2 regions of the Xanthomonas sp. NCPPB 3005 genome follow, and region 1 is predicted to be linked to the other one. Evidence: predicted binding sites of a transcription regulator. Region 1 holds the regulator's gene; the other holds the start of a gene.
What was found. Region 1 encodes FliA, which starts transcription of late flagellar genes. Its sites were predicted from a motif close to TAAAGTTTNNCNNNCNNNGGCCGATAA; they were not measured.
Positions count from the first base shown of each region.

Region 1 (10,643 bases):
CGACGCCGAATCGTCCACCACCAAGATACGTGCGCTCATGCGGCGTTCTCCACAGATTTCAGGTTGTCAGGGGTTGCAGGAAGGCCCAGCGATGCGCTGACCCCTAGCAGGCGTGCCGCGTCGCGGAACGTGTCGTTGCAGGTTGCGAACACAGTGCTCTTGCCGTCCTTCCGACGTGCATCGACGAATGCGCACAGCACCTGCACGGATGCGGTATGGATGCGGCGGACCTCGCCGGCGTCCAGCTGCAGCTCGTCGTCCGACGCCAGGAACGGGGTCAGCCGTTGTTTCAGGTCGGCGCTGGTCTCGATGCCGAGATCTTCGCCAAGGGTCACTGTGCTCATCATTGCTCCGCACGGAATGGTTCTAGGGCAGATAACGGCCAATGCGCGGGAAGCTTTAGCGGCGCATCGGGAAAGTGCGGCAGGGTTGGCAGTTGCCGGCTGCCGCTGCCACGGCGCATCGCCGCTGGCTCGGGGCCTGGGTTGGGGCGCGCCGCACACGGCCACTGGCCGTGCGGCGCCTGGGCGCGCACGGCACTGCGCCGTTGCGGGGCGCCTGCCGGCGCAGGTTCCCTTGCTGGCCCGGCTTGCCGCGCACGTGCGCAAGCACGGCGGGCCTGCCCTCGCGCGCTCAGTGCAGCAGTTGCTCGGCGTCGAGCAGGATCATCGGCTGCGGCCCCAGCCGCGCCACGCCGCGGAACAGGTGGTTGGAGATGCGGCAGATGCGGGCGTTGTCCGGCGGCTCGATCTGCTGGTCGGTGAGGCTGGCCACGTCCTCGACCGCGGACACGCGCAGGCCCAGGGTCTCGCCGTTCTCTTCCAGCACCACCACCCGGGTCAGCATGTCCATCTCGATCGGCGCGGCGCCCAGGTGGATGCCCAGGTCGATCACCGGCACCACCTGGCCGCGCAGGTTCATGATCCCCAGCATCGCCGTCGGGGTGCCGCGCAGCGCCAGCAGCGGCACCGGCAGCACCACTTCCTGCACCTTCAGCAGTTCCAGCGCATAGGCCTGTTCGCCGCAGCGCAGGCGCAGCCAGCGGGTGCTGCGGTCCGGCGCGCGACGCTGGTGCGGGGAGGCTTCGTGGGGGGCGCTCGGGGCCATGAACGCCTGCAGGTTGGGCGGCAGCCGCGATCCCGCGGCCTGCGCACGCTCGGCCTCGACGCGGCGTTCCGGCGGCACCGCCATCGGCGGACGCTTGACCGCACGCGCGGCGGCGGCGTCGTCTTCGGCGGCCAGGTCGCGCGGCGGCGCGGCGGCGCGTTGCATCTCCATCGCCGCCACCACCTCGAGATCGGCCTCACGGTCGGCGGCGGAGGGCGCCTGCTGCGACATGATGCCGGCCAGGGCCGGGTCGGAATCGGCTTCGGCCAGTACCGCGGCGGCGATTTCTTCGGCGGTCGGGCCAGCCGGCTTGGGTGCCAGGGCCTGCTGCGACATGATGCCGGCCAGGGCCGGATCGGCGTCGGCTTCGGCCAGCACCGCGGCAGCGAGTTCTTCCGGGGTGGGGCCGGCCGGCTTGGGCGCCAGGGCCTGCTGCGACATGATGCCGGCCAGCGCCGGGTCGGCGTCGGCTTCGGCCAGTACCGCGGCGGCGAGTTCTTCCGGGGTCGGGCCGGCCGGCTTGGGCGCCAGGGCCTGCTGCGACATGATGCCGGCCAGCGCCGGATCGGCGTCGGCTTCGGCCAGTACCGCGGCGGCGAGTTCTTCCGGGGTCGGGCCAGCCGGCTTGGGCGCCAGGGCCTGCTGCGACATGATGCCGGCCAGGGCCGGATCGGCGTCGGCTTCGGCCAGTACCGCGGCGGCGAGTTCTTCCGGGGTCGGGCCGGCCGACTTGGGCGTCAGGGCCTGCTGCGACATGATGCCGGCCAGGGTCGGATCGGAATCGGCTTCGGCCAGCACCGCGGCAGCGATGTCCTCCGCGGAGGGGACCACCGGCGCGGCGGCCTCGACGGCGCGCACCGGTTCCGGTTCCGGTTCCGGCGTCGCTGCGGCGCTGGCCGCGACGAGCGTGGCCTGGCGTTCGGCGTCGCGCTCTTCGGCGATCACGTCGTGCAGCAGGCCTTCCAGATAGTCGTCGATGACCCCGGGCGTGTTCATGCGGCCTGCTCCTGCTCCATGGGCGTGGCGTCGCTGGCGATCAGCCATTCCAGCGCGCGGCGGTAGGCGGCCAGGCCGCGGCCGGGGTAGTCGCCGGGGACGCCGGCCACCGTCAACGCCTTGACGTTGCAGATCTTGGTGTCGACCGGGATCGCGTCTTCCCAGACCCGCTCGCCGTAGCTGTCCTGCATTTGCCGCAAGGTGTCGTTGCCGGCGCGGGTGCGCTTGTCGAACAGGGTCGGCAGGATCGACGCGGGCAGGGGACGGCGGCGCGAGCGCTCGACCATGTCCACGGTGCGGACCATGCTGGCCAGGCCGTGCAGCGCCAGCGGCTCGGCCTGGGTCGGGATGATCACCCGGTCGGCCGCGGCCAGCGCGTTGATCATCAGCAGGCCCAGGGTCGGCGGGCAATCGAGCAGGATGTAGTCGTGCTGGCCGGCATGCCGCGCCATCGCCTGCTGCAGCGCCAGGCCCAGCCCGGGCTGGTTGGCGCTGCGCCGCTCCAGCGTGGCCAGCGCGGTCTGCCCGCAGACGTAGCTGAGGCGTTCGATGGCGCTGTCGCGGGCCAGCGCGGCCAGGTCGCTCGGCGGCGTGGCGAACAGGTCCAGCACGCCGCTCGGCGGCGGGTCCTGCGGCACGTCGAAGGCGCGGGTCAGCGAGGCGTGCGGATCGAGATCCAGCATCAGCACGCGGTGGCCGAGCATGGCCAGGCCACGGCCCAGCGCCAGCGTGGTCGTGGTCTTGCCCACGCCACCCTTCTGGTTGGCAATCGCCCAGATGCGCATCAGTTCACTCCTTCAATGGCGGCAGGTACCGCGCGGGACGGGCCGGCATTGCCGGTGGCCGCCGCGGCGGAATGTAGCGGGGTCGCCGGCGCGGCGCCGGCGGTATCGGTCAATCGGTCTTGCGGCGTCGGCGTGCCGGCCGCGGCGACGGGCGCCGTGCCGCTGCCGCTGTCGGGACCGCCGGCGTCGGCCAGGATCACCAGCACCACGCGGCGGTTGGCGTTGCGGCCGGCCTGGCTGTCGTTGTCGGCCCGCGGGCGGAACTCGCCGTAGCCGATCATCGACAGCCGCGACGGTTGCAGGCCCTGGTCGGCGAACAGATGCACCACGCTGGCCGCGCGCGCCGCCGACAGTTCCCAGTTCGACGGGAACTGCACGGTGGCGATCGGGCTGTTGTCGGTATAGCCCTCCACGCGCACGCCGTTGGGCACCGGCACCAGCACCTGCGCCAGCTGCGCGAGGGTGGCGCGGGCGCTCTGGTCCAGCGACGCGGAGCCGGAGCCGAACAGGATGTCGCTGTTGATCTCCACTTCGATCCACAGCCCGGCATGGCGCACGGTGATCAGCTTCTTCTGGATCAGCGGCGCCAGGGCGGCGCCGAGCCGGTCGGCGATGCCGTCGAGCTGGCGCTGCGCGCGCCGCAGCTGCTCCTCGTCGCGCAGCGCGCTGGGCGAACGCAGCGGCGAGGCCGAGGGCAGCCGGTTCGGATCGGGCAGGGACAGCGCCGGGCTGGACTTGATCGGGGTCGGGCGCGCGCCGCCCTGGCCCTGCATCAGGTGATCGCCGACCTGCACCGGGCTCATCGTCCGCGGCGCGCCGCCGAAGGCGGTGCTCATCGCGTCGGCCATGACCCGGTACTTGGCCTCGTTGACCGTGGACAGCGCGTACATCACCACAAAGAAGGCGAGCAGCAACGTCATCAGATCGGCATAGGGGATGGCCCATGCCTCATGGTTGACGTGATCTTCGTGCTGACGCTTGCGGGCCATAGTCGTCGGGTCAATGCAAGAAGCCGGCCAGCTTCGATTCGATGTTGCGCGGGTTCTCGCCCTGGGCGATGGCGATGAGCCCTTCGATGATCATTTCGCGCTCGCCGCTGCTGTGCTTGATCACGCTCTTGAGCTTGCTGGCCATCGGCAGGAACAGCAGGTTGGCCGAGGCGATGCCGTAGATGGTGGCGGTGAACGCGGCGGCGATGCCGTGGCCGAGCTTGCTCGGGTCGGCGAGGTTCTTCATCACCGCGATCAGCCCCAGCACCGCGCCGATGATGCCCAGCGTCGGCGCATAGATGCCCATGCCTTCGAACACCTTGGCCGCGGCCAGGTCGCAGTGTTCCTGGCCGTCCAGGTCGATTTCCAGCATGTGCCGGATCGATTCCGGCTCCACCCCGTCGACCAGCATCTGCAGGCCCTTGCGCACGAACGGGTCGTGCTGCTGCTGCACCTGGTTCTCCAGGCCGAGCAGGCCCTGGCGGCGGGCGATGTTGCTCCACTCCACGATCTGCTGCAGCAGCGCCTGGCGATCGCTGGCCGGCGGATGCAGGATCCACTTGGCGATCTGGAACGCGCGCTTGAACACCGCCGGCGGGGTATGCACCAGGATCGCGGCGACGGTGCCGACGATCACGATCACGAACGCGGCCGGCGACCACAGCGCCGACACGCCGGCGCCCTTGAGGATGCTGCCGCCGACCAGCGAGGCGATCGCCAACAGCAAGCCAATGAGACTGAGTTTGTCCATGCAGAAACTATCGGCAGCGAGGGGAGGGACTTGATGGGACGGCCGGGATTGGGGAGTCCGGAGTGGGGATTCGAGGCGCCCGGCCGTCGGCTGTCGAGCCGCGGATCGGCGCGCGCGCGGCACCCTGCAGGAGCGGCTTCAGCCGCGACGCGTTACCGGTAAGGCGTCGCGGCTGAAGCCGCTCCTACAGGAGCGCGCGGCGGGAAACCGACGTTGAACTTACCGGCAGGTCGATGACACTTTGGGCATCGGAGCGCCCGCCAGCGATCCGCACCGGGACCGCCTTCAAATCCCCAATCCCGACTCCCCAATCCCGGCTTCTCAGCTCTTCAACCCGTCCACATCCAGGATCAACGCCAGCCGGCCATCGCCGATCAGGGTCGCGCCGGCGTAGCCGGGCAGGCCGCGCAGTGCGCGCGGCAGCGGCTTGATCACCACTTCCTCGCGGCCGCGGACCTGGTCCACGACCAGGCCCATGCGCGATTCGCCGGCCTGCAGCACCACCACGGTCAGCAGCGGCAGTTCCGGCGCTTCGATGTTCAACCAGTGACGCAGGTCCACCAGCGGCAAGGTGTGCGATTGCCGGTCGAGCACGGCGCGGCCGTCGAACCAGCCCAGCGCGCGGCGCGGCGCGTGCAGCACTTCCACCACGCGCGCCAGCGGCAGCGCATAGACGGTGTCGCCGGCCTGCACCAGCAGGGTCGGCAGGATCGCCAGGGTCAGCGGCACGCGGATCAGGAAGCGGCTGCCGCGGCCCAGTTCGGACTGGATCTGGATCTGCCCGCTGAGTTCGCGGATGCGCGACTGCACCACGTCCATGCCGACGCCGCGGCCGGAGATGTCGGTGACTTCGGACTTGGTCGAGAAACCGGGCAGGAACACCAGGTGCAGGCATTCCTCGGTGGTCAGCCGCGCGGCGGCCTCCGGATCGATCAGGCCTTTTTCGCGCGCCTTCTGCCGCAGGCGTTCGGGGTCGATGCCGGCGCCGTCGTCCTGCACTTCGATGCTGACGTAGTCGCCTTCCTGCTGCGCCGACAGGCGTACGTGGCCGCCGCGCGGCTTGCCGGTGGCTTCGCGCAGCGCCGGCGTCTCGATGCCGTGATCGATCGCGTTGCGCACCAGGTGCACCAGCGGATCGGCCAGCGCCTCGACCAGATTGCGGTCCAGTTCGGTGTCGGCGCCGATCAGTTCCAGGTCCACCTCCTTGTTCAGGGAGCGGGCGACGTCGCGCGCGACCTTGGGGAAGCGCGAGAACACCTTGCCGACCGGCTGCATGCGGGTGCGCATCACCGCCGATTGCAGGCGCGAGGTGGCGATGTCCAGGCTGCTGACCGCGCGGTCCAGTTCTTCGTCGCGCAGGCGCACGCGCAGGGTCTTGAGCCGGTTGCGCGACAGCACCAGTTCGCCGATCAGGTTGACGATCGCGTCCAGGCGCTTGGTGTCCACGCGCACGGTGTGTTCGGGTTCTGCGGCCTTGCCGGGCGCAGCGGCGGGCTTGGCGCTGGGCGCCGGCCGCGGCGCGGCGGCCGGCACCGGCAGCGCGGCCGGCGCGGCACCGCCGTGCAACTGGTCGAGCAACGCTTCGAATTCGTCGTCGTCGATCATGTCGCCGTTGCCGCCTGCGGCGGGCGGCGGCGCGGCGACGGCGGCCTTGGCGCTGGGCGCGGCGGTCTCTTCGCCGCTGGTGGCGAACTGCGCGATCAGCTGTTGCGGCGCGCGCGGCGGTTCGCTGCCGCTGCCGAACGCGTCGAGCATCGATTGCAGGTAGTCCAGCGACTGCTGCGCGGCGTCGAAGTGCCGCGCCTGCAGGGTGGCCTGGCCGGCACGGGCCTGGCCCAGGGTGTCCTCGGCGGCGTGGCACAGCTCGACCATCGGGGTGATCGCCAGGAACCCGGCGCCGCCCTTGAGCGTGTGGAAACCGCGGAACACCGCGTTGAGCTGGTCGCTGTCCTCTGGCGCCTGCTCCAGCGACACCAACTGCTCGCCGAGCCGGTCCAGGATTTCCTGGGCCTCGATGATGAAGTCGGCAGCGATGTCGTCGGGCACGGCGCTCATCGGATTACAGCCCCAGTCCGGACAGCAGGTCGTCGGCGTCGTTCTGCGACACGCCGTGGCGGTCCAGCCCGGCCAGCGCCGGGCCGGCCAGGCTGCCGTCGGGCTTCTTGTCTTCCTTCGGCGGCAGGCCGAGCGCGCCGAAGCCCTCGTGCACGCGGCGCACGATGGTCGCCACGCGGCGGATGATCTGCCCGGTCAGGTCCTGGAAGCTCTGCGCCAGGGCCATCTCGGTGAGGTTGTGGCGGATCTTGTCGAGGATCTCGCCCTGGTCGCCGGTCAGGCCGCCGGCGCGCAGCTGGTCGGCCAGCGCGCGGCATTCCTCGGCCAGGTCCAGGGTGCGGTGACTGGCCTGTTCGGTCATCGCCACCACGTGGTCCAGGCGCGAGCAGGCGTCGTCCAGCTCGCCGGCTTCGGAGGGGATGGTGGGCAGCTCGCCGAGCGCCTGGCCCAGGTCGCGCGCCAGCCGGCTCAGGCCCTGCATCATCGGCCGCGTGCGCCACGCGGCGAGCGTGTCGATTTCCTTGCGCCAGGCGGTTTCGTCGCCGCGCTCCAGTGCGTCCAGCGCACCTTGCAGGCGTTCGATCAGGGCGCTGCGTTCGGCGGTGGCTTGCATCAGGCGGTCGCTCCAAGGCGTTCGAAGATCTTGCCCAGCTTCTCCTGCAGCGTCTGCGCGGTGAACGGCTTGATGATGTAGCCGTTCACGCCGCACTGCGCCGCCTCGATGATCTGCTCGCGCTTGGCCTCGGCGGTCACCATCAGCACCGGCAGGTGCTTGAGCTTGTCGTCGGCACGGATGTTGCGCAGCAGGTCGATGCCGGTCATGCCGGGCATGTTCCAGTCGGTGACCACGAACTCGAACGGTGCCGAGCGCAGTGCCGCCAGCGCACTGTTGCCGTCTTCGGCCTCTGCAGTGTTGGTGAAGCCCAGATCGCCGAGCAGATTCTTGACGATGCGCCGCATCGTCGAGAAATCGTCCACGATCAAAATCCGCATGTTCTTGTTCACCGCTAACTCCCTTGGGTCTTATTCTTCGTCTTCCAGGCCGGCGTCCGCCGCTTCGAACGCTTTCAAGCGTCCGCGCAAGCGTACCGTGGCCTGGCCGTGGATCTGGCAGACGCGCGACTCGCTGACACCGAGCACCGCGCCGATTTCCTTCAAGTTCAATTCTTGTTCGTAGTACAGCGACAGTACCAGCTGCTCGCGCTCGGGCAGCTGCGCGATCGCCTTGCCCAGTTCGCGCCCGAACTCGCTGCGCTCCAGCATCTGCTGCGGATTGGGCCCGCCCTTGGCGATGGTGTCCAGCTCGCCGTGGTCTTCGACCCGCGACTCCAGGCTCAGCACCTGGCCGCGCGCGGCATCTTCCATCAATCGCAGGTATTCGGGAAGCGGCATGTCCATCGCCGCGGCCACTTCGTTGGCGGCGGCGGCGCGGCCGGTGCTCTGCTCGATCTTGCGGATCGCCGAGGCGGCGTCGCGGGCGCGGCGGTGCACCGAACGCGGCACCCAGTCGCCGCGGCGGATCTCGTCGATCATCGAGCCGCGGATGCGGATCGAGGCGTAGGTCTCGAACGAGGCGCCCTGGTCGGCGTCGTAGCTGCGCGAGGCCTCGATCAGGCCGATCATGCCGGCCTGGATCAGGTCGTCGATCTCGACGCTGGCCGGCAGCCGCGCCGCCAGGTGGTGGGCGATGCGCCGCACCAGGTCCGAATGCTGGGCGATGTAGTCGTTGGAACTGTTGCGCTGCACGGCGCGGTACTGGGCGGCGGCGTTCATGCGGCGACCCCCCGCTGGATGATCCGTTCGACGAAGAACTCGACGTTGCCGCGCGGCACGGTCGGGGCCTGCCAGCGCGAGGTGCGGCGGGCGATCTCGGCGATCGCCTGCGCCGACGGGCTGGACGGGTAGGCCTTGACCACCGGCTGCTGGCGCTGCACCGCCAGGCGCAGCCAGTCGTCCTGCGGCACGCAGCCCAGGTAGTTCAGCGACACGTCGCCGAGGAACTTCTCGCACACCCGGCTCAGCTTGTCGTACAGCAGGCGGCCTTCGTTGAGGTCGCGGACCATGTTGGCGACGATCTGCACCCGGTCCACGCCGCGTTCGCGCGACAGCACCTTGATCAGCGCGTAGGCGTCGGTGATCGAGGCCGGCTCGTCGCAGACCACCACCACCGCGTCCTGCGCGGCCTGGCAGAAGGTCAGCACGCTGTCGGTGATGCCGGCGGCGGTGTCGATGATCATCACGTCCAGCTCGCGCTTGAGCTCGGAGAACACGTTGACCAGGCCGACGTGCTGGGCCGGCGGCAGCTCGGCCATGTGCCGGCGACCGGAGGCGGCGGGCACCACCATCAGCCCGTTGGGCATGTCGATCAGCACCTCTTCCAGGGTGCAGCGCCCGGCGACCAGGTCGGCCAGGGTGAACTTGGGGGTCAGCCCGAGCAGCACGTCGACGTTGGCCAGGCCGAGGTCGGCGTCCAGCAGCAGGGTGCGCTTGCCCATATCGGCCAGCGCCATCGACAGGTTGACCGAGATGTTGGTCTTGCCGACGCCGCCCTTGCCGCCGGTCACGGCGATCGTGCGCACCGGGCCGAGCGGTTCGCTGCGCGTTGCCGACAGGGGGAAGGCATTGGTCAGATTGGCGTAATCACGCGACGGCATGGTTCTGCTCCGGAGTACAGGGCTTATCGGCAGCGCGCCGCAAATCTTCAAGGCGCAATACCAGGCTGGCGGCGTTGGCGCGGTGCAGGTCGTCCGGCACGCGCTGACCATCGGTCACCCAGGTGATGGGAAGCCGGTGGTCCGCGACCACCGACAGGGCACTGCCAAACCGCCCGGTTTCATCCAGCTTGGTCAAGATCACCCCCTGCGGATCGGCGCCGGCAAACCGGCGCACCACCTCGTCCAGGTCGGAGAAATGAGCGTTGGCAGGGAGTACTAGCAAGGACCGGACCACTCGCGAGGCGCGCAGCCAGTGCAGCTGTGCGGCCAGGGCGCGGTCGCGCTGGCCCATGCCGGCGGTGTCGATCAGCACCAGCTTGTAGTCGCGCAGGCGCTCCAGCAGCTGCTGCAGGGCGGCGTCGCTGTCGGCCTCGTGCACGGCGATGCCGAGCTGGCGGCCGTAGCTGTGCAGCTGTTCGCGGCCGCCGACGCGGATGGTGTCGGTGGTGACCAGGGCCACGTCGCGGGCGGCGTGGCGCTCCAGGAAGCGCGAGGCCAGCTTGGCGATGGTGGTGGTCTTGCCGGCGCCGGTGGGGCCGATCAGGGCGATCACGCCGCCTTCCTCGATCGGGTCCAGCGGGGCAATCGGCAGGCGCTTGGACAGCAGCCCCAGCATCAGCCCGCGGCCGCGGTGCAGTTCCAGGTCGGCGGGGATCTGCATCACCACGTCGCGGGTCAGGCCGCTGTCGAAGCCGTAGTCGTCCATCAGCTCCAGCGCCTGGGCGCGCACCGGCGAGCCGCGCAGGCGTTCGTCGGTGAGCCGGTTCATCTCGCGCTCGATCATCTGCCGCATCAGCGCCAGTTCGTCGCGCAGCTGAGTCAATTGTTCGTCGTTCTGCACGCCGGGGAAGCTCGCCACCGGCGCCAGCGTCGGCGGCGCCGGGATCCCGGCGCTGGCCGCCGGCGCCGCGGCCGGCAGCGGCACCACGTTCGCGGCGCCCGGCGCGGCGGCCGGGGTCAGCGACACGGCGGCGATGTCCTCGAGCCAGGCCGGCACGTCGGCGGCGATCGCGGCGGCGCTGGCAGCGGCGGCCGGGGCGGCGAACGGGCTGGGCATCGGCACGCTGATCGGTGCGTTGCGGAACACGTCCTCGGGAATGCGGAATTCGGCGAAGGGGGCGGCTGGCTGGGCCGGGGCAGGGGCCCGCGGCGCGGCGGCGGGGCGGCTCGGCGCCGGCGCGGTGCCTGCGGGCATCGCCGAGGCGGCGATCGCGGCGGGCTGGGTCAGCGGCCGCGCCGGCGCGGC
Region 1 is NZ_CP166096.2:2,889,993-2,900,635, reverse strand. Features, by position in the region: gene AB8810_RS12605 (response regulator) at 1-39, opposite strand, end outside; gene AB8810_RS12600 (STAS domain-containing protein) at 36-344, opposite strand; gene AB8810_RS12595 (chemotaxis protein CheW) at 634-2,103, opposite strand; gene AB8810_RS12590 (ParA family protein) at 2,100-2,888, opposite strand; gene motD (flagellar motor protein MotD) at 2,888-3,877, opposite strand; gene AB8810_RS12580 (flagellar motor protein) at 3,888-4,628, opposite strand; gene AB8810_RS12575 (chemotaxis protein CheA) at 4,950-6,683, opposite strand; gene AB8810_RS12570 (protein phosphatase CheZ) at 6,688-7,296, opposite strand; gene cheY (chemotaxis response regulator CheY) at 7,296-7,688, opposite strand; gene AB8810_RS12560 (RNA polymerase sigma factor FliA) at 7,707-8,456, opposite strand; gene AB8810_RS12555 (P-loop NTPase) at 8,453-9,337, opposite strand; gene flhF (flagellar biosynthesis protein FlhF) at 9,324-10,643, opposite strand, start outside.

Region 2 (10,643 bases), 2.6 Mb from region 1:
TCAGCAGCGCATGCGCCACTTCCAGCCCGCGCGCGAACGCGTCCATGCCGCCGATGTGGGCCAGGAACAGGTCCTGCGGATCGGACGACTCGCGCCGCACCTTGGCGTCGAAGTTCAGCCCGCCCGGCGCCAGCCCGCCCTGCCGCAGCACCACCAGCATCGCCCCGACCGTGTCGTACAGGTCGGTTGGGAACTGGTCGGTGTCCCAGCCGTTCTGCGGGTTGCCGCGGTTGGCGTCGATGCTGCCGAGCAAGCCGGCGTCGCTGGCCACCTGCAGGTCATGCTCGAAGCTGTGGCCCGACAGCGTGGCGTGGTTGGCCTCGATGTTGAGCTTGAAATCTTTGTCCAGGCCGTGCTGGCGCAGGAAGCCGATCACCGTGGCGCTGTCGAAGTCGTACTGGTGCTTCATCGGCTCCATCGGCTTGGGCTCGATCAGGAAATTGCCGGTGAAGCCGATGCTGCGGCCGTAGTCGCGGGCGATGGTCAGAAAGCGCGCCATGTTGTCCTGCTCGCGCTTCATCTGCGTGTTGTGCAGGCTGGCATAGCCTTCGCGGCCGCCCCAGAACACGTAGTTCTCCCCACCCAGCTCGACCGTGGCCTCCAGCGCCGCCTTGACCTGCACCGCCGCGCGCGCGACCACGTCGAAGTCCGGGTTGGTCGAGGCGCCGTTCATGTAGCGCGGATGCGAGAACAGGTTGGCGGTGCCCCACAGCAGCTTGATGCCGGTGTCGGCCTGGCGCTGCTTGGCGATGCCGACCATGTGCTTGAGGTTCTTCTCGTACTGGCCGACCTCGTCCGCGTCCGGCGCCAGGTCGATATCGTGGAAGCAGTAGTACGGCACGCCGAGCTTGGTGAAGAACTCGAACGCCGCATCGGCCTTGGCCTCGGCGCGGCCCAGCGCGTCGCTGCCGGCGTCCCACGGATAGGCGCGCGTGCCCGGGCCGAACGGATCGGCGCCGTTGCCGCAGAAGCTGTGCCAGTACGCCACCGCGAAGCGCAGGTGCTCGGCCATGGTCTTGTCGCCGATGCGCTTGTTCGCGTCGTAGACCTTGAAGGCGAGCGGGTTGTCCGAGGCCTTGCCTTCGAACGGAATGCGGCCGATGCCCGGGAAGTATTCCTTGGCGCCGATGTAGACGGAGTTGCTCATGGGAAGTGGAATCCTGTCGAGTGGGAGGAACAAGCAGACGTGGGTTCGGCCGCGACGGCGGCGGCGGGCAACGGGATGGACCCGGGCGCGCATGGATGGGGCAGCGCCGGCCCGGACGTGCGCACGGCGCGATCGCCATGGCCGGCCCGTGCACCTGTCGCGCGGATGCTGCAGGCGCAGTCCCGGGCGGCATGCAGGCGCCGCATCCGGTCGCCTGCGCGCCTGGCGCGCCGCGCCATACGCGAGGTTATGGTAGCGCTACCAGAAACCGCGCTAAAAAAAGCTTCGCTGCGGAGGGAAGCCGACGGGGCCATCAGATGCGGTTCGCAAGCCGGGGGACAGGCGGACTTTACCCAGCCCATCGGCGAAACGCTTGCTGCGCTGCGCCATCCGCGCGCGCAGCGTACGCGCCAGCACAGTGGGACACGCCGGCAGCAATGTGCGCCGCGTCGCGATCGCGCGCGGGTAGCGCATCCGTCGCGCGCAACGCGCTTTCGGTCGCGCCGACTACAATGCGCGCCGATGACCCCTACGCCGCTGCCGCTGCCGCACCACCTCGCCGATCCCGCCCCGCGCGACCGGCGCACGCCCTCGGCGCTGGGCAAGCGCCTGTGCCGGCAGGTGGGCCAGGCGATCGCCGATTTCGGCATGATCGAAGCCGGCGACAAGGTGATGGTGTGCCTGTCCGGCGGCAAGGACAGCTACACCCTGCTGGACATCCTGCTGCAGCTGCAGCGCAAGGCGCCGGTGCCGTTCGAGCTGGTGGCGGTGAACCTGGACCAGAAGCAACCCGGCTTCCCCGCCGAGGTGTTGCCCGACTACCTGCGCACGCTCGGCGTGGCCTGGCACGTGATCGAGCAGGACACCTACTCGGTGGTCAGCCGCGTGGTGCCCGAGGGCAAGACCCTGTGTTCGCTGTGCTCGCGGCTGCGCCGCGGCGCGCTGTACCGGTATGCCGCCGAAAACGGCATCAGCAAGATCGCGCTGGGCCACCACCGCGACGACCTCGTCGCCACCTTCTTCATGAACCTGTTCTTCCACGCCAGGCTCGCGGCGATGGCGCCGAAGCTGCGCAGCGACGACGGCCGCCACGTGGTGATCCGGCCGCTGGCCTACGTGCGGGAGGCCGACATCGCCGAGTACGCGCAGGCGCGCGGCTTCCCGCTGATCCCGTGCACGCTGTGCGGCAGCCAGGAGACCCTGCAGCGGCGCCAGGTCGGGCTGATGCTGCAGCAGTGGGACCGCGAGCATCCCGGCCGCGTCGAGCAGATCGCGCGCGCCATGGGCAACGTGCAGCCGTCGCAGCTGGCCGACCCGGCGCTGTTCGATTTCCGCACGCTCGGCGCTGCCGATGCCCCGCCAGCCATGGGCTGGCCGCTCGACGACGACGACGCATGAGGCCGCCGCCGGCGGTGCGCGCGCGCCGCTGAACCGCGCGTTGCGGTATCCGGGCGGGAGCGATGCGACAATGCCCGCCGCCCACCCTGCGCACGGCGCCGGGCCGTTCCGTTTCCTTCTGCTGGATGCTCGATGTTCTTTCGCAACCTGACCCTGTTCCGCTTCCCCACCACCCTCGACTTCTCCGAGATCGACAAGCTCCTGCCGGAGGTGCAGCTCAAGCCGGTCGGCCCGCTGGAAATGAGCTCGCGCGGCTTCATCTCCCCGTTCGGCCGCGACGAGCACGAAGTGCTGTCGCACCGCATCGCCGAGTTCCTGTGGCTGACCGTCGGCGGCGAGGACAAGATCCTGCCCGGCTCGGTGGTCAACGACCTGCTCGAGCGCAAGGTCGCCGAGATCGAGGAGAAAGAAGGCCGTCGGCCCGGCGGCAAGGCGCGCAAGCGGCTCAAGGACGACCTGATCCACGAATTGCTGCCGCGCGCCTTCGTCAAGTCCTCGCGCACCGACGCGATGCTCGACCTGCAGCACGGCTATGTCGCGGTGGACACCTCCAGCCGCAAGACCGGCGAGAACGTCATGTCCGAGATCCGCGGCGCGCTGGGCAGCTTCCCGGCGCTGCCGCTGAATGCGGAAGTGGCGCCGCGCTCGATCCTGACCGGCTGGATCGCCGGCGAGCCCCTGCCCGAAGGCCTGAGCCTGGGCGAGGAATGCGAGATGAAGGATCCGATCGAAGGCGGCGCGGTGGTCAAGTGCCAGCACCAGGAACTGCGCTGCGACGAGATCGACAAGCACCTGGAAGCCGGCAAGCAGGTCACCAAGCTGGCGCTGATCCTGGACGACCACGTTTCCTTCGTGCTCGGCGACGACCTGGTGATCCGCAAGCTGAAGTTCCTCGACGGCGCCCTGGACCAGTTGGAGAACGCCGACCAGGACGGCGTGCGCGCCGAACTGGACGCCCGCTTCGCGCTGATGAGCGCCGAGGTGCGGCGCCTGTTCCTGCTGCTGGAAGAGGCGCTGAAGCTGAGCAAGGCGGAGACCTGAGGCGAGGCCGGCAGCGCGCCGCTCGGCTTGCCGGTTCCGCTCGTCGCGACGGAAGTCGCTCCCACAAGGGTGGATCGCCAAGCCGGCCATCTGCACTGCAGGCATGCGCTTCAGCCCCGACGGCCTAGGACGTCGGCCGACTCCGCCACTCCGCTCGTCGCGGCTGAAGCCGCTCCTACACAGGCCGCGCGCCTGCCGGCCGGGTGCCCTGTAGGAGGGGCTTCAGCCCCGACCGGCAGCTACCGAAGCCGGACAACTTCCCGACTTCGCTCGTCGCGACTGAAGTCGCTCCCACATGGGGCCTCGGCACGCTCGCTGGGTGCACTGTAGGAGGGGCTTCAGCCCCGACCAGAAGCTACCGAAGCCGGACAACTTCCCGGTGCCGCTCGTCGCGACTGAAGTCGCTCCCACAAGGGAGTCCCAGCATGCTGGCGGGGTGCACTGTGGAAGGGACTTCAGTCCCGACTGCAGCCGAAGCCGGACAACTTGCCGGCTTCGTTCGTCGCGGCTGAAGCCGCTCCTACAGGGGCCGCGGCGTGCGCCGCTCGGCTCCACTGCCGAACGCTCCGGCGGCGACGGTGACGGAAATTCAGCTGAAGCATGCAGCGCGATCGGTGCACGCTGTCACCGTGCGCGCGCGCATGAGCGGTATGCTGTGCGCATGCCCGATTTCCTCCGTCGCCTGATCGCGCCGCCCGCAACGGCCGTCGAACGCGACCTCGTCCGCCTGCGGTTGGGCGAGCGCGAGATCGAGGTGCTGCGCGTGCGCGACCCGCGTGCGCGGCGGATCAAGCTCAGCGTCGACGAACGCGGCGCGCGCCTGACCCTGCCGCTGCGCGCCAGCCTGGTGTCCGGCGAGCGCTTCCTGCTCGAACACCGGCACTGGCTCGGCGAGCAGCTGGCGCGCTATCAGGAAGACGACAACGAACCCGGCCTGCAGCGCGGCGTGCCCGGCTGGTTGCCGCTGCGCGGCGAACGCCTGCCGCTGCGCTGGAGCGAGGGCCGCTACGCGCGGCTGCAGGTCGATGCGGAGGGCGCGCAGCTGCAGTTGCCGGCGCGCGCCGGCGATGCGGCGATCGCGCGCGCGCTGCGCGAGTTCTACGAAGCGCAGGCGCGCGCCGATGTCGGCCGCTGGTTGCCCAAGTACCTGCCCTCGCTGCCGCGCGCGCCGGCGCGGGTGCGGCTGAAGGTGATGTCCTCGCAATGGGGCTCGCTGGCGCCGGACGGCTCGATGGCGCTGGATCTGGCGCTGGTGCTGGGACAGCCCTCGGCGTTCGAGTACGTGCTGGTCCACGAGCTGTGCCACCTGATCCAGGCCAATCACTCGCCCGCGTTCTGGCGCGAAGTGGAAGCGCGGTTCCCGGCCTGGCGTGCCGAGCGCGACTATTTCCACGCGCATGGGCGGCGCCTGAAGGCGCAGTTGCGGCGGCTGTTGAGCTAGGGCGTCTCGCGCGCCGTCGTTGCGCGCGCACGAGGCAAGGAAACACAGAAAAGCATGAGGCTGTTTCAGCCCGGACGCTGACCCAGCGCCTGGCACGAGGACAGCCGCTCGCAGAAACGGTCTTACAGGTCGCGATGCACAACGAAATCGTCGCCGGACACCAGCGACTGCACCGGCACAGGGATCGCCCTCGCGTCGCCGACCACGCGGTTGGCCGCGGCGCAGTGAACCGGTGCGGCGCAGCACCGCCCTGCCGGCACAATGCGCCACGGCGGCAAGGCAGGCAGTCGCGACAGGCCGGGTGAATCCGGCGGCGTTCGGGAACGGATCGTTCGCCTCGAGGCGCGCAGCGCCGTGGCGATGGACAGATTCGGAGAAAACGGAAGGACGGCGGGTTTCGCCTCAGCGCTGCGGAAGAAGAACTCCATGCGCAGCGCCCGGCAGGCCCCCTCTCCCCGCCTACCTCACACCTGGCGCGACCTCCGGCACCAGCGAACGATACGGTCCGAGCGGCACTACGCCGGCATGTCAGGACGCCGGGATCGGGCCGCGTACGCAAGACGTATCGCGTCTATGCCTGTTTTGTCGGCAGGCGTGGCGGGAACTTAAGCGAAATTTTTTCTACACACAAGCTTCACGAACACCGTGCAGGCGACGCATTCAGCCGCCAGCGGCCATCCCCGCGCGCTGGCCGTCCTGGACGCTCCGGCAGCGCCGCGCGGGCGGAAAGCAACCGCGCACGACGCCACCGCGCGACCACGCGCTGCCCGGCTAGGCGCCGACGGCCAGGTCGAGCTCGGCCGGTGCCGGAGCGGCCATGGCGGGCCGCTGTTGCGGCGCCTCGGCGCGTGCCTGCAGCCGGAATACCGCCACCGCCGCGGCCAGCGTGCCGGCTTGCTGTTCCAGCGCATGCGAGGCCGCGGTGGCCTGTTCCACCAGCGCCAGGTTCTGCTGCGTGGTGCGGTCCATCTGCGCCATCGCCTGGCCGACCTGTTCGATGCCCGCCGACTGCGCCTGCGAGGCCACCGCGATCCCGGCCACGACGTCGTTGACCTCGCCCACCGACGCCAGCACCCGGCCCATGGTCTGGCCCGCGCCGTGGACCTGCGCCGACGCCACCGCGACCTGGGACAGGGAGGCCTCGATCAGCGTCTTGATCTCCTTTGCCGCCCCGGCCGAGCGCTGCGCGAGCGCGCGCACCTCGCTGGCGACGACGGCGAAGCCGCGGCCCTGCTCGCCGGCGCGCGCCGCCTCCACCGCCGCGTTCAGGGCCAGGATGTTGGTCTGGAACGCGATGCTGTCGATCACCGCGATGATCTCGCCGATCTTGCGCGACGACCCCTGCACGCCCTGCATCGCCGCCACCGCTTCGTCGATCGCCGCGCCGCCCTGGCGCGCGACCGACGCCGCGGCGGTCGCCAGCTGGTTGGCCTGGTCGGCGTGCGCGGCATTCTGTTTGACCGTCTCGGTCAGTTGCGCCGCCGATGCCGCGGTGCGCTCCAGCGCGCCGGCCTGCTCGGCGCTGCGGCGCGACAGGTCCTGGTGCCCGCCGGCGATGGCACCGGCCTCGCTGTCGATCGCCGCCGCCGCCTGCTGGATGCCGGCCACGATCCCCGCCAGCTGGTCGGCGGTGGCGTTGGCGTCGTCGCGCATGCGCGCGAACACGCCATGGAATTCGCCGTGCATGCGCACGCCCAGGTCGCCGCAGGCGATCGCGCGCAGCAGCGTCGACAGCGCGCCGAGGTTGCCGTCCACCGTGGCCATCAGCTGGTTCAGGCTTTCCAGCATGGTGCGGAAATCGTGCTGGTGGCGGCCGACGTCGCCGCGCGCGCTGAAATCGCCGGCCGCCGCGGCCGCCGCCAGGTGCCAGATGTCGCGGTTGAGCGCGCCGAGGTTGGCCTTGATCGCGTCCATGGTGTCGGAGATCGCCGCCTGCTCGCCGGGCAGGCGCGGCATGTCCTCGCTGAGGTCGCCGATGGCGTAGCGCTGCATCAACGCAACGGTGGACTGCACCGTGCCCACATGCAGATCGACCAGCGCATTGGCGTCGTGCAGCAGTTGCCCGTATTCGCCGGGGAACCCCGCCGCGTCGCTGCGGTGCGCGACCGCGCCGGCGGCGTGGCGCTGCGCCATCTGCCGTTGCTCGGCGAGCACCGCGCGCAGCTGCGTCTGCATGGTCTGCATGCTGCGCAGCAGCTCGGCGGCCTCGTCGTTGCCGTGCACCGGCAACGGTGCGTCGAGACGGCCGGCGGCGATCGCCGCGGCGATCCGCGTCCCTTCGCGCAGCGGCCGCACCAGGCTCTGGGTGATGCACCAGCCCAGCCAGGTGGCCACCGCCAGCAGCAGGCCGCCGCCGATCAGCAGCATCCAGCGCGCGCGGGCCATCGTCGCCACCGCATCGACATAGGCCTGGTCGCTGAGCGTGCGCAGGTGCGCGGCATTGTGCTGGATCGCCTGCTGCCAGTTCGCCAGCAGCGGCTGCAGCGTGTACAGGTGCAGGGTCTGCGCGTCCAGGTTCTGGTTGTCGGCGGCCAGCGCCAGCACCTGGGTCTGGAACGGCTGCACCTGGACATAGGCCTGGTCGATCGCGGCGCGGCGCTGCGCGCCGGTGCGGTCGGCCGGATCCAGGCGCATCGCGAACAGCTTGCGGCGCACCTGCGCGTAATCGCGCGCGGCCTGGCCGATCGCGCGCACGATCTCCCGCTTCTCGTCGGGGTTGGTCAGGATCACATCGTTGAGCAGGCCGATTTCCAGCCGCGCCTGGGCGGTGACCATCGCATCGGACAGGCGGATCTTCTCCATCTTGTCCAGGCTGATGTCGTCGAGTTGGTGGCGCGCCATGGCCATCGAGGCCAGGCTGGCGACGATCAGCGCACCGCAGAGCAGCAGCAAGGCCGCGAAGGCGAAGGTCAGTCGGGGACCGACTGGATAACGACGGAGGAGACGGATCATCGGGGCGGGGAGAGGTTCGGGCGCAATTGCCCACGCGTACCCTGGCCACCAAGCTTTACCGAAACGCGACCGGCCTACGACAACATGGCGAACTGTGACGCCGGGTGGATCGCAACCGCGGCGTGCCGCGCGTCCCAAGGCGTGTATCGGCGGCGATGCCGGAAACTTGAGCGGGCGCACGCGACCTCCGCGCACGCGTCGGCGTCCACACGCGTGTGCTGGACGTGCGACGGCATCGGCTCGGGCCAGCGGCGCAGCGTCCCGCTGCGGCTGTCGCGCGATGCAGCGGTGGCAGGGCGGCGAACGGCGCCGGCCAGCAACTCAGAAGAAGTCGCGCAACAGCGCCGCCACCGCGGCCGGCTGCTCCATGTGCAGATGGTGGGTACCCGGCAGCAGGTGCACGCGGCCATGGCGAAGCAGCGCCGCGCGCTCGCTGCGCAGCGGCTCGGGGAAATACGGCTGCGCCGGGTCGGCGTAGATCACCCGTGCCGGGCAGTCGATGCCGGCCAGCAGCGCCTGCACCTGCGCCTCGCTCAGCCGCACCGCGGTGGGCAGGGTCAGGCGCCGGTCGCTGCGCCACACGTAGCCGCCCTCCACCGCCTCGACCCCGCGCTCGACCAGCAGCCGCGCCGCCGGCTCGCTGAGCTGGTTGGCCTGCATCCGCGCGCGTACCGGTGCGGCCAGGTCGGGGAACACGCGCAGCGGCGCGCTGTTGGCGCGGCGGGTCGCGGCGACGCTGTCGCGCAGCCGCTCCAGCGTGCCCTCCACGGTCTCGGCCAGGCCGCCGAGCATCTCGATCGCGACCAATTTTTCGACCCGCTGCGGCGCCGCCGCGGCCAGGGTGCTGGCGATCGCCGCGCCCATCGAATGCCCGATCACCGCGAAGCGCTCCCAGCCCAGCACGTCGGCTGCGTCCAGCAGTGGATGCAGCGCGCTGGTCAGCAGGTAGTCGGCGCCGGCCGGCAGGGCGTCGCTGTGTCCGTGGCCGGGCAGGTCCAGCATCACCAGGTCCAGCTGCGGCAGCTGCGCGCTCAGCGGCACGAAGCTGGCGGCGTTGTCCAGCCAGCCGTGCAGCGCCAGCACCTTGGGCCCATGCGGATCGCCGCTGCGCAGCCCGGCCAGCGTGCCCACCCGCGACGGGCAGGCGAACGTGCGCAGCGTCATGCGGCGCGGGCAGCCAGCTGCGCCAGCGCGCGCGCGTGCGCCGGGGCGTCGTTGAGACAGGGGATGTAGCGCACCTGCATGCCGCGCGCGGCGCAGGTCTCGACGAAGCCCATCGCCACTTCCTCCAGCGTTTCCAGGCAGTCGGTGGCGAAGCCCGGGCAGATCACGTCGACCCGCTTGGTCCCCTGCTCGGCCAGCTGCCACAGGCTCGGCTCCGCATACGGCTGCAGCCAGCGCTCGGCGCCGAAGCGCGACTGGTAGCCGAGCTGCCACTCGCCGGCGCCGAGGCCCAGCGCCGCGGCGATCGCCTGCGCGCTGGCCTCGCAACGCTGCGGATACGGGTCGCCGTTGTTGGCCACGCGCTGCGGCAGGCCATGGAAGGAGAAGAACAGGGTCTCGCCGCGGCCGTGCTGCGCCCAGTGCGCGCGCACGCTGTCGGCCACCGCCTCGACCCAGGCCGGGTCGGTCGGATAGTCCTCGATCAGGGTCACCGGCAGCTGCGGATTGCGCGCCTGCCAGGCCTGCACCACGTCCTCGATCGAGGCGGTGGTGGTGGTCGAATACTGCGGATACAGCGGCAGCACCACGATCCGGCGCACGCCGCCGTCGCGCAGCGCGTCCAGTGCCGGCGCCAGCGCCGGGGTGCCGTAGCGCATCGCCCAGGCGACGCGGTGCCCGGGCAGTTCGCGCTGCATGCCCTCGGTCAGGCGCCGGGTGTAGACCGCCAGCGGCGAGCCTTCCGGCAGCCACACCAGTGCGTATTTCTCCGCCGAACGCGGCGAGCGCCGCGGCAGGATCACCCAGTTCAGCAGCGGCCACCAGAACAGCTTGGGGATGGCCACAACGCGTTTGTCGCCGAGGAACTCGGCCAAGTAACGGGCGACCGCAGGCGCGGTCGGCGCCTCGGGCGTGCCTAGATTCACCACCAGCACGGCGGTCTCGGGTGCGTCGCTCATGCCTACATTGTGGCAGAGCCGCCTGCCGCGCGTGTCGCGATCGTGTCTATCGCAACGATCGACACGCCCGCGTATTGCGGTGGCACTCATTGCCGATTCATTGCGCTGTGACTAAGTTCAAGGACTTGCAGTATCTTGCTGCGGACCTATTTCGGAAGCCCGCCATGCCCCGCCTGCCGCGCCTCGCCCTGTTGTTGAGTACCACGCTGTTCGTCGGCCACGCCGTGGCCGGCCCGGAAGAAGACGAGCGCGCCCGCAACGCGCTGCGCGTGCTGACCGACATCCAGGAGATCCCGGAGCAATCCATCCCCGACAAGCTGCTCGACGAGGGCCGCGCGATCGTGGTGATCCCGGACACGCTCAAGGCCGGCCTGGTCATCGGCGGCCGCCGCGGCCACGGCCTGATGTCGGTCAAGCGTCCCGACGGCACCTGGTCCAACCCGGTATTCGTCAAGCTCACCGGCGGCAGCATCGGCTTCCAGGTCGGCGTGCAGTCCTCCGACGTGGTGCTGGTGTTCCGCAACGACCGCAGCCTGGACAACAT
Region 2 is NZ_CP166096.2:5,487,525-5,498,167, forward strand. Features, by position in the region: gene xylA (xylose isomerase) at 1-1,147, opposite strand, end outside; gene ttcA (tRNA 2-thiocytidine(32) synthetase TtcA) at 1,670-2,545, shown strand; gene AB8810_RS23695 (recombination-associated protein RdgC) at 2,678-3,586, shown strand; gene AB8810_RS23700 (SprT family zinc-dependent metalloprotease) at 4,248-5,027, shown strand; gene AB8810_RS23705 (hypothetical protein) at 5,150-5,455, opposite strand; gene AB8810_RS23710 (methyl-accepting chemotaxis protein) at 5,799-7,979, opposite strand; gene AB8810_RS23715 (alpha/beta fold hydrolase) at 8,301-9,143, opposite strand; gene hemH (ferrochelatase) at 9,140-10,099, opposite strand; gene AB8810_RS23725 (lipid-binding SYLF domain-containing protein) at 10,264-10,643, shown strand, end outside.
Region 2: a site for FliA is predicted at 8,123-8,149, ahead of AB8810_RS23710 (methyl-accepting chemotaxis protein). Genes of this name have one in related genera too.